2 regions of the Pseudaquabacterium rugosum genome follow, and region 1 is predicted to be linked to the other one. Evidence: predicted binding sites of a transcription regulator. Region 1 holds the regulator's gene; the other holds the start of a gene.
The links. Region 1 encodes sigma-54, which starts transcription at its own class of promoters, with help from an activator protein. Its sites were predicted from a motif close to TGGCANGNAANCTGCTTT; they were not measured.

Region 1 (5,823 bases):
TACAGCGTGGCCAGATCCTCGGCCAGGTGCAGCACCAGCGACAGGTCCGGGTGGCGGGTGTCGACGCTGGGGCGCTCGCCGGTGGCATCGCGCAGCACGTCGCACAGCGCGTCCTTCACCCGCAGCGTGGCGAAGTTCAGGCTCTGCAGCGGCGAGCGCTGGGCGCTGGTGTCGATGCGGAAGGTCTCGCGCGGCGTGATCCAGTCGACCCAGGGCACGCGCCGGGCCAGCGCGTAGAGGTCGTCCTCGTGGCCGTAGGGGCCGTGGGCCAGCGGCCACAGCACGCGCTGGGCGAGGCGGCATTCCAGGTTCAGCCGCATCGCGCCCACGCCGTCGGCGCGCACCCGCACGCCGCCCTTGAGCTCGATCACCGGCCGGCGCGAGGGATCGGCCGGCACCACCGAGCGGTCGACGCCCAGCAGGCGGGCGCACTCGTCGGCCAGCAGCGGCTCGACGCCGGCCGGGCAGGGCAGGAACAGCGAGACCGGCTCGCCGCTGGCCACCGGTGCCAGCGCGAGCTCCGGCCGGCGCAGCGGTGGGCCGCCCGGTCGGCCACCCGGTCGGCCGCCGGGGCCGGGGCCCGGTCGCCCGGGGCCGCCCGGACCCCGGCCTTGCGGGCCGCCGTGGGGGGCGTGGCCCGGGCCCGGGCCACGTCGGGCTCCGTGAGGGGCGGGGCCGTCATCACGGCGGTGGCGCGGCATGCCGCCGATCGGCGGCTTGGGAAATTTGGGGGTGGTCACGGCAGGAAGCCTCCAGCGCGGACGGCCTGCACAGGGCAGGCATCGCGGGGTACGGGAAGACGGAACGTCAGGCGGACGGGGCCGGCTGGGCCGGGCCCGTCCGGGGAATGCTCACAAGGCCTTGCGCAGATTGGCCGGCGCGATCTTCAGCGCCTCGCGGTACTTGGCCACGGTGCGGCGGGCGACGGTGATGCCCTGCTCGCCCAGCATGTCCGACAGCTGGCTGTCGGACAGCGGCTTGGCCTGGTCCTCGTTGGCCACCAGCTGCTTGATCAGCGCGCGCACCGCGGTGCTCGACGCGTTGCCGCCGGCCTCGGTGTTCAGGCTGGAGCCGAAGAAGTACTTCAGCTCGAAGGTGCCGTAGGGCGTGGTCATGTACTTGGCCGTGGTCACGCGCGAGATGGTGCTCTCGTGCAGGCCCAGCTCGTCGGCGATCTCGCGCAGCACCAGCGGCTTCATCGCGATCTCGCCGTGGGTGAAGAAGCCCTTCTGCCGCTCGACGATGGCCTGGCTGACGCGCAGGATGGTGTCGAAGCGCTGCAGGATGTTCTTCATGAACCAGCGCGCCTCCTGCAGGCGTGACGACAGCCCGCTGGCCGAGCCGTTGCGCTGGCCGCGGATGGCCTGCGCGTACAGGTCGTTGATGCGCAGCTTGGGCATGACGTCCGGATTGAGGGTCGCCTTCCAGCCGCGCCCCGACTTCAGCACGATGACGTCGGGCACGATGATGTTGGCCTCGGCGCGCGCGAACGGGCGGCCGGGCTTGGGCTCGCAGCTCAGGATCAGGGCCTGGGCCTCGCGCAGCAGCTGCTCGTCGGCGCCGGTGGCCTGCATCAGCTTCTTCGCGTCGCGGCGCGCCAGCAGCTCGAGGCCGGCCTCGGCGATGCGGATGGCGACCTTGCGTGCGGGACTGCGCGGCTTGTCCTTGAGCTGCAGCACCAGGCATTCGGACAGGCCCGAGGCGCCGACGCCGGTGGGCTCCATGCTCTGCAGCCATTTCAGCGCGCAACGCAGGCGGTCGGCCAGCTCCTCGCGTTCGTCGGCCTGATCGGGATCGTCCGGATCGATGCCGAGCGCGCTGCCCAGACGCTCGGCGATCTCGGCGAGCGGGTCGCCCAGATAACCGTCTTCGTCGAGAGACTCGATGAGCACCAGCACCGCGGCCTGGTCCTCCTCGGACAGCCGCATGCCCAGCAGCTGGCGCCGGAGGTGGTCCTGCAGCGTCGGTCCCTGGTCGGCCGACTCGATGGGCTCGAAGTCGTCGTCCCCGCTGCCGCTGCCGGTGTTGCCGGAGGGCAGCTCGCGGATGCCGTCGAAGTCGTCGCGCTCGGTGCCGTTTTCCCAGTCGTCGCGCTCGGTGGCGCCGAAGTCGGCGTTGTCGACCCCGGCCGGCTCGTCGCCGCCGGAGCCGTCACCGGCGGCGCCGTCCTCGCGCTCGGCCAGGCGTTCCTTCTCGCGCTGGCCGGCGGCGTCCTGGCTGGACGACAGGCGCTCCAGCCCGAACTCCATCGGCGCGTGGTCCTCCTCGACGTCGAGGAAGGGGTTCTGTTCGAGCATCTGCTCGATTTCCTGGTGCAGCTCGAGCGTCGACAGCTGCAGCAGCCGGATCGACTGCTGCAGCTGCGGCGTCAGCGCCAGGTGCTGGGACAGGCGGACCTGCAGGGACGGTTTCATGACTGCTTGCTTCCGTCCGTCACATCTTGAAGTGTTCGCCGAGGTAGACGCGCCGCACGTCGGGATTGCCGACGATCTCGGTCGGCGTGCCCTCGGCCAGCACACGGCCCTCGCTGATGATGTAGGCCCGGTCGCAGATGTCGAGCATCTCGCGCACGTTGTGGTCGGTGATCAGCACACCGATGCCCCGCGCCTTCAGGAAGCCGATGATGCGCTGGATCTCGATCACCGCGATCGGGTCGACCCCGGCGAAGGGCTCGTCGAGCAGGATGAAGCGGGGCTGCGAGGCCAGCGCGCGGGCGATCTCGACGCGCCGGCGTTCGCCGCCGGACAGGGACGGCGCGGGCGCGTCACGCAGCCGGGTGAGCGACAGGTCGTCCATCAGCTGTTCGAGCTGGCGGTCGATGGTCGCGCGGTCCAGGGCCTTGCCCTGGGCATCGTGCTGCAGTTCGAGCACGGCGCGGATGTTCTCCTCGACGCTGAGCTTGCGGAAGATCGAGGCTTCCTGCGGCAGGTAGCTCAGGCCCAGGCTGGCGCGGCGGTGGATCGGCTGGTGCTGCACCGGCTGGCCGTCGATGTGGATCTCGCCCGCATCGGCACGCACCAGGCCGACGACCATGTAGAACGTGGTGGTCTTGCCTGCGCCGTTGGGGCCGAGCAGGCCGATGACCTCGCCGGCGGCCACGCGCAGATGGACTTCCTTGACCACCTGCCGGGCACCGTAGCGCTTCTGCAGGCCGCGGACCTCGAGCCGGCTGCCGCCGTCGGCGGTGCGGGTCGCGGAGGCGGTCGTCATGGGCGGTCCGCGCCGGACGGGCCGGTCTTCAGCGGCAAGGGCACCTGGGGCGCGGCGGGCACGGTGGCCCGCGGCTGGATCACCGCGCGCACGCGGCCGCCGGGATTGCCGGCGCTGGCCGCACCGCCGCTGACGCTGATCTGCTCGGCCACGTTGTCCCAGACGATCTCGCCGCCGGTGATCTCGTCGGCCACCGTCGTGCCGCGCAGGCGCCGCACGACCGCCTGGCCGACGAAGCGCAGCGTACCGGCCTTGCCGTCGTAGTCGATGCGGGTGGCGCTGCCCTCGACGGTCTCGTCGCTGCCGTCGCGCTTCTGGCGGTACTGGGCGGGCTTGGCCGTGCTGCCGCTGGCGGTGGCCGAGGGATGGCCCTCACGGCTCTCGCGCAGCTCGATCTGTTCGGCGCGCAGCACCAGCGTGCCTTGGGTGATGACGACGTTGCCGCTGCACTGGCTGACCTGTCGGGCCAGGTTGACGGTGCAGGGCTTGTCGGATTCCAGCGTGAGCGGCTGGGTGCGGTCCGCCGAGGCGGCCATGGCCGGCAGGCTCAGCAGGCCGGAACCGGACAACAGGACGACGAGGACGGAGCGCAGGGACGACATGAGCGGCACAGAAATTGCATGCCATTCTAGTCCGATCTCGCTGCCTTGGGGCGGGCCGTGGCGCGAATTCCGTCTCGCCGCGCAGTATGCGTGGCCGGGGCGAGGCTGACCAGCGCCCGGCGGCCGGAGGATCAGGCGCGGACCTGGGCGATCAGCTGATTGGTCACGCTCAGGGCGCGATCCGGGCCGCCGCTGATCGACGGCGAGGTCATCCAACGGCCGTGCACGCCGATCGTCGGCACGCCGTCGATGCCGTAGCCCTGGGCCAGCTGGCGCGCCTTGGCCAGCTTGCCGGCGATGCCGAAGCTCTTCATCGCGTCCAGGATGCGGGTGGCGTCGGCGCCGCTGGCCGCGGCCCAGGCACGGATCTCGTCATCCTTGTCCAGGCGCTTCTTGTCGACGTGGATCCACTTGAAGACGCTGGTGTGCAGCTTGTCGATCTGGCCCAGGGCCTCGATCGCGAAATAGAGCTTCTGGTAGTTCTCGTGCCAGGCCTGGAAGGCCACCGGGATGCGGGTGAACGCGACCTTGTCGGCCGGCAGCTGGCGGACCCAGGACTCGAGCGCCGGCTCGAACGCGTTGCAGTGCGGGCACCAGTAGCCGAAGAACTCGACCACCTGCACCTTGCCCGCGGGCATGGCCAGCGGCTCGGCCACGCGGCGGAAATCGCGGCCTTCCTGCGGGGATCCTTGCGCGTGGGCGAGCAGGGCGGGGGTGCCCAGCGCTAGGCCGGTGGCCAGTTGACGGGAGACGAAGTCGCGACGGTTCATGCCTGAGGGTCCTCGGAGGGATCGATGCGTTGCGCGGTTGGAGCGGGGGCGCGGCCCGGGGTTCCCCGGTGGCGCGCACGGCGGCGGCGAAGCGCGGGGGCCACGGCCGGTGGCGGGATGTGGATCAGCGCAGCTGGGCCTCGACGCGCACGAGGGCGGTGTCGATGCCCGCCTCCTGCAGCGGCGCCTGGGCCGCCACGGCCTCGTCGCGGCTGTCGAAGGGGCCGACGCGCACGCGGTAGAACAGCCGGCCGGCCTGCTCGCGCTCCGTCACGCGGGCGGAGACGCCGAGCATGCCCAGACGGGCGCGCTGGGCCTCGGCCTCCTCGGGCCGGTTGAAGGAGCCGGCCTGGACGAAGAACACCAGCGGGCGCGGCGCGGCCGCCGAGGCCGCGGATGCGCGCGTGCTCGCGGCACTGGCGCGTGGCGTGGCGGCGCTCGCCGCCGCGGGCGGGCTGGCCGGGGGCAGACCCGTTCCGGCGGCGGCGGGCGGCATCCCTGGCGTCCCCGGCGGGGTGGTGGCCGCTCCGCCCGGCTGGGCCGCGCCCGGGCCGCCCGTGCTGGAGGCCGGGGGGGCGGCCGGGGTGGCTGCCGAGGCCGCATCGGCCGGCGGCGTGCGGCGTCCGCCCAGGCTGGCGTTCGGATCCCAGTGGCGGTTGCGCTCGGCCTCGGCGGCATCCTGCTCGGCGCTGCGCTGCGGCACCTTGTTGACGAAGGGCACCGGCGCCTTGGTCACGTACAGCGCGACGGCCAGCGCCGCGGCCAGGCCGATCAGCAGACCGATGATCAGGCCGACGACGAAGCGGCCTCGGGGCAAGCGGACGTTACGGTTCACCAGGACTCCGGTTCGCGGCGGCGGCGGACAGGGCTCGCGGAAGGCCGGGGCGCGGGGCGGCCCGGCGGGGATGGACGGCGCGGGCCGGACTCAGACGGCGGCCGCGGGTTCGCGGGCCATCTGCTGCGGCGCGCTGACGCCGATCACGTCCAGGCCGTTGGCCAGCACCTGGCGGGTGGCCGCCAGCAGCGCCATGCGGGCGGCCGCCAGCACCGGGTCGTCGACCAGGAAGCGCTCGGCCGCATACCAGCTGTGCAGGGCCGAGGCCAGGTCGCGCAGATAGAAGGCGATGTCGTGCGGCGCGACGCCCTCGGCCGCGCCCGACAGCACCGCCGGCCAGGCGGCCAGCTTGAGCATCAGCGCGAGTTCGGTCGGCGCGGTCAGCGGCGCCAGATCGGCGGCCGCA
Region 2 (5,823 bases), on a different contig from region 1:
AGCCCGCGACCAACGCGCTGCTGCTGGGTGGCCTGGTGGTCATCGGCGCCGCGCTGCGCCGCCGCCGCTGAGCGGGTCGAAGCGGCCTGAGCCGCGGACCGCACGGTGCACCGAGGCACCGGCGGTCGCCACCACCGGGCCCGCACGGGCCCGGTGGCGTTTCAAGCCGGCGCACCGTGCGCCGGCCCCGGGATCACCAGTGCGATTCGCGGTCCGGCGTCGCCGAGATGCGGTGGATCGACAGGTCGGCGCCGTCGAACTCCTCTTCCTGGCTCAGGCGCAGGCCGGTCACGGCCTTGATCGTGCCGTAGACCGCCAGCCCGCCGCCGAAGGCCCAGGCCACGCCGGCCACGGTGCCGATCACCTGCGCCGGCAGGCTGACGCCGCCCAGGCCGCCGAGCATCGGCTGGCCGAAGATGCCGCAGGCGATGCCGCCCCAGGCACCGCACAGGCCGTGCAACGGCCACACGCCGAGCACGTCGTCGATCTTCCAGCGGTTCTGCGTCCAGGTGAAGAACAGCACGAAGATCGCGCCGGCCACGCCGCCGACCACCAGCGCGCCGGCCGGATGCATCAGGTCCGAGCCCGCGCACACCGCCACCAGCCCGGCCAGCGGGCCGTTGTAGGCGAAGCCCGGGTCGTTGCGGCCCATCCAGACGGCCACCAGCGTGCCGCCGACCATCGCCATCAGCGAGTTGACGGCGACCAGGCCCGAGACCTTGTCCAGCGTCTGCGCGCTCATCACGTTGAAGCCGAACCAGCCCACGGCCAGGATCCAGGCGCCCAGCGCCAGGAAGGGAATGCTGCTGGGCGGATGGGCGCTGACGCCGCCGTCCTTGCGGTAGCGGTTGGCCCGCGCGCCCAGCAGCAGCACCGCGGCCAGACCGATCCAGCCACCGACCGCATGCACGACCACCGAGCCGGCGAAGTCGTGGAACTCGGCGCCGGTGCTCGCCTTCAGCCAGGCCTGGACGCCGAAGCGCTGGTTCCAGGCCACGCCCTCGGACAGCGGATAGACCAGGCCGACGATGACGGCGGTGGCCATCAGCTGCGGGCCGAAGCGCGCACGCTCGGCGATGCCGCCGGAGACGATGGCCGGGATCGCCGCCGCGAAGGTCAGCAGGAAGAAGAACTTGACCAGCTCGTAGCCGTTCTTCTGCGCCAGCACGTCGGCGCCGACCATGAAGCCGGTGCCGTAGGCCACCGCATAGCCGACGAAGAAGTAGACGACGGTCGAGATCGCGAAATCGACCAGGATCTTGACCAGGGCGTTGACCTGGTTCTTCTGCCGCACCGTGCCCAGCTCCAGGAAGGCGAAGCCGGCGTGCATGGCGAGCACCATGATGGCGCCCAACAGGATGAACAGGACATGGCTGCCCTGCTGGATCGGATCCATGAGAAGACTCCTCGGGGGGTTCTTGATCTGCGCCAGACCGGTGCGCCACGCACCGACCCGGCCTGTTCGTGCACCAATCAAGCAAGATGGATGCCCAATATGGTGCGAATCGGATGCGCCGAGCCCACCTTGAGGGCGGCGCCGGTGACGCCCCCGTGACCGCCCGCCGTCGCACGATCACGGTGCGTTCGATTGCACCATGTCGGTGCAGTCACATGCACGAAGGCCGTGCGGTGCGGCCGCAGCGGCAGAACGCGAGGCGGCAGACCACCACGGCGACGGCCATCGACAATCGGAGGCATGCGGCAGCGCTGCCGCACCGCAGCACGCCTTGACAGGCGCCGCCCCGCTCCCGAACCATAGTCCGATGGCCGACCACCTGCCCCCCGACGCCTCCGCCGCCCCGCCGCCACCGCCCGAGCGGCCGCAGCGCTGCTTCGTGACCATGCTGTTCTCGGACCTGACGGATTCCACCCGTCTGTCCTCGCTGCTGGAGGCCGAGCACTACGCCGCCCTGCTGGCCCAGCTGTCGCACGCCTACTGGACGGTGGTCGCACGCCACGGCGGCTATGTGGTGCGCATCCAGGGCGACGGCATGCTGGCGGTCTTCGGCTACCCCGAGCCGATGGAGGACGACGGCCGCCGCGCGACCGAGGCTGCGCTGGAGCTGCACGCCACCGTGCGCAGCCTGGCCGTCGATGCCGCGGTGCGGCGCCACGGCCCGCTGAGCCTGCACAGCGGCATCCATGCCGGCATGGTGCTGGTCGGCGAGGGCGACATCGTGCGCGGCCGGCTGGAGCTCTCGGGCATCGCACCCAATGTCGCCGCCCGGCTGGCCGCGACGGCCCAGGCCGACGAGCTGCTGATCAGCGCCGAGACCCTGGGGCCGGACAGCGGCCGCTTCGTCATCGGCTCGCGCCGCACGCTGCAGCTCAAGGGCGCGCCGACGGCGGTCGAGGCGCTGTCGGTGCTGGCCCGCACCTCGACCCACAGCCGCTACGAAGCCGCCGCCCGGCGCGGCCAGACGCCCTTCGTCGGCCGCGCCGCGCTGATCAACACCCTGGGCGATGCGCTGGACGCCGCCACCCAGGGCGCGGTGCGCGCGCTGGCCCTGGTCGGGCCGGCCGGGCTGGGCAAGACCCGGCTGGCGCACCATTTCCTGGACCGCAGCACCGCCGATGCCGGCATCACCGTGCTGCGCGCCTACTGCGACAGCCACCGCGGTGCCGAGCCGCTGCAGCCCTTCCTGCAGCTGCTGCGCACACTGGTCGCGCCGCCCGCCGGCGCCAGCGCCGAGTACCTGCTGCAGCACGCCCAGGCCCAGCTCGACCGGCTGGCGCCGGGCTGGCAGGCGCCGGTCGGCTTCCTCGCCCACACGCTGGCCCTGAAACTGCCGCTGGAGCTGCGGGGCCCGCCGCCGTCACCGCAGGCGGTGCACCAGGGCTTCGTCAGCCTGTTCACCGCGATGGCGCGCCAGCGTCCGCTGGCCATCTTCATCGACGACTGGCAGTGGGCCGACGACGGCTCGCACACCGTGCTGGCCGCGCTGACCGAGGCCGAGGCCCCGCTGCTGCTGCTGCTGTCGGCACGCGCGGCCGGCGCCGACGAGCTGCCGCTGCCGAGCGCGGTGCAGCTGCTGTCCCTCGAACCCCTGGCCGAGAGCGAGGCCGAGCGCACCGTCAAGCGCACCCTGCCGCAGGCCGATCCGCTGCTGATCGCCGAGATCTGCGCCTACGCCGGCGGCAATCCGCTCTACCTGGAGGAGCTGTGCCACCGCGCCCAGCACGATGCCCAGGTGCAGCCGGTGGTCAAGGTGCGCGGCGGCGAGGCCTGGCTGCACGGCCTGATCGCCGCCCGCGTGGCCCGCCTGCCCAAGGCCCAGCTCGATCTGGTGCGCAGCGCGGCCGTGCTCGGCCACACGATGCCGGCCTGGCTGTTCGAGCGGGTCACCGGCTGCTCGGTCGACGAGCCGCTGGTGCGCGCGCTCGCCGACGCCGACCTGATCTACCCGGGCGAACAGGCCGGCACGCTGCGCTTCAAGCACGGCCTGACCCGCGACGCCGTCTACGAGGGCGTGGGCCTGCAGGAGCGCATGCGCCTGCACCTGATGGCCGCACGCGCGCTGGTCGCGCAGTCCGAGCTCGGCACCATGGGCACCGATGCCTGCGAGGCCCTGGCCTACCACTTCGAGGCCGGCGGCGAATCGCAGCAGGCCGCCGCCTATGCCGAGATGGCCGGCGACCGCGCGCTGCAGGCCTCGGTGCTGGACCGCGCCAAGTCGCAGTACCTGGCGGCGCTGGGCTCGCTCGACCGCCTGGGGCCGACCCCCGGCGTCGTGCGGCGCTGGCTGGGCGTGGCCCAGCGCCTGGGCCTGGCCAGCGTGTTCGACCCCTCCGGCGACGACCTGCCGCGGTTCGAGCGCGGCCTGCAGCTGGCCCAGGCCGGCGGCGATGCGACCACCATCGCCCGCACCCGCTACTGGCTGGGCTACATGCACTATGCGCTCGGCCAGGCCCCGCAGGCGCTCGACCAGCTGCGCACGGCGCGCCAGCTGGGCGCCGAGGCCGAGGACGCACGGCTGATGGTGCAGATCGACGCCACGCTGGGCCAGGCGCTGGCCTCGGCCGCGCGCTACCACGAGGCGCTGCCGCTGCTGGACCAGGCCGCGGCGATCAAGCGCCAGCACCGCAGCGGTGCCGGCGCCGCCGTCGGCCTGACCTACACGCTGACCTGCCAGGGCTATGCGCTGGGCGACCAGGGCGCCTTCGCCCAGGCCAGCGCCTGCTTCGACGAGGCGCTGCACCAGACCGGCTGCGACCAGCCCGAGGTCGTCGGCTCGGTCCACGGCTGGTACGGCGCGGTGCTGATCTGGCAGGGGCGCCCGCGCGAGGCGATGCACCATGCCCGCGAGGCCTGGCGCCAGGGCGAGCGCGTGCGCAGCGTGCACCTGATGGCGATGGGCCGCGCGGTGCTGGGCTTCGCCCGCTGGCGCGACAGCGGCCAGCCGCGCGCCCTCGACGACCTGCGCGAGGCCGTGGGCTGGCTGGCGCGGCGCGGCAACGCGCTGTTCTCGTCGCTGAACCACGGCTGGCTGGCCGAGGCGCTGGGCGAGCTCGGCGACCGCCAGGGCGCCCGCCACCATGCGGCCCAGGCCCTGCGCCGCGCCCGGCGCAGCGATCTGCTGGGCGCCAGCGGCGCCTCACGCGCGGTCGCCCGCCTGCACCTGGACGACGGCGATCCGCGCGCGGCCGAGCGCTGGCTGCGCACCGCCCGCCACTGGGCCGGCGTGCGCGGCTCGCAGCGCGAGCAGGCCGAGAACGAGGTGCTGGCCGCCGAGATCGCCCTGGCCCGCGGCCAGCACGAGGCCGCCGCCCGCGCCATCGAGCGGGCCGATGCCGGCTTCGTCGCGATGGACATGGCCGGCCGCCGCGCCCAGCTGCAGCCGCTGCGCGAGCGGCTGGCGGCAGTCAGCTCCGGCACGGTGCCGCTGGCCGCGGGCTGAAGGCCGGGGAGCCTTCACCTCGGCCGTCAGCCCAACCGTCACCCAGGACGGCCGGCCACACCGGCCACATCGACGCCCCGGGCCGGACCGCCGACGCGAGCCGCCCGGACAGCCCGGACAGCCCGGGCCGCCCGGCCGCGGCGTCGGACCCGGCGGCCACCGCACGCCGGCTCAGGCCGGCAGCAGCTCCAGCACCGTCGCGCTCGGCGTCGTGCGCAGCTCGCCGGCGGCCAGCAGCGCGGCCACGGCACCGATCAGCGTGCCGGTGGCCATGTCGCGGCCCGGGCAGGCATGGGGGGCGTGGCCGGCGGCGGTGCTGTCCCAGTGGCCGCCGTAGATCAGGTCCAGCGCCAGCGCGGTATCGGCCTGGCCCTGGGCCGAGGCATCGGCCCAGGCCGAGCCCAGGCCCATCCAGACCACGTCGCCCGGCTGCACCTGCTGCGGACCGAGCGGACCCGGCGCCACGGCCTGGCGCCAGATGCCGTCGGCCACCGCGTCGGCCACCAGCGTGCGCAGCAGCGGCTCGCGCAGCAGCGCACGCATCTGCGGCGGCGTCGGCTGGCGGCTGGCCAGATCGAGCTGCAGGCCCCACAGCCGGCGGTCGGTGATCCAGGCCAGCAGCACCTTGACGAAGCTGCCCAGCCAGGTCGCCGGCAGGCCCAGGATCATCACCGCCACCGTCGCGCGCTCCTCGGCGGCGGTGATGTGGCCGGCCTGCACGGCCGGGCCGAGCACCTGCAGGGCCGCCCGCATGACCGGCGCCGGCAGGTCCTGGGATGAGAGCAGGCGCGTGCGGGTGATCCATTCGGCCACCGACCGCGCCAGCGGCCCACCATCGGCACGGGCCGCCGCCCGCACCGCCTCCGACGGGTGGGACGAGAACACGTAGCGCGCGATCGACAGCAGCGGCCCGGGCCGCAGCGCC

Region 2: the regulator sigma-54 is predicted to act here: its motif matches at 1,475-1,492, upstream of AACH11_RS20655 (ammonium transporter).

Annotation. Positions count from the first base shown of each region.
Region 1 covers NZ_JBBUTF010000008.1:121,151-126,973, forward strand. The annotation lists gene AACH11_RS10600 (THUMP domain-containing class I SAM-dependent RNA methyltransferase) at 1-503, opposite strand, end outside; gene AACH11_RS10605 (RNA polymerase factor sigma-54) at 852-2,414, opposite strand; gene lptB (LPS export ABC transporter ATP-binding protein) at 2,434-3,210, opposite strand; gene lptA (lipopolysaccharide transport periplasmic protein LptA) at 3,207-3,812, opposite strand; gene AACH11_RS10620 (thiol:disulfide interchange protein DsbA/DsbL) at 3,944-4,582, opposite strand; gene AACH11_RS10625 (SPOR domain-containing protein) at 4,707-5,417, opposite strand; gene argS (arginine--tRNA ligase) at 5,508-5,823, opposite strand, start outside.
Region 2 covers NZ_JBBUTF010000023.1:31,919-37,741, reverse strand. The annotation lists gene AACH11_RS20660 (PEP-CTERM sorting domain-containing protein) at 1-71, shown strand, start outside; gene AACH11_RS20655 (ammonium transporter) at 194-1,396, opposite strand; gene AACH11_RS20650 (ATP-binding protein) at 1,764-4,898, shown strand; gene AACH11_RS20645 (hypothetical protein) at 5,070-5,823, opposite strand, start outside.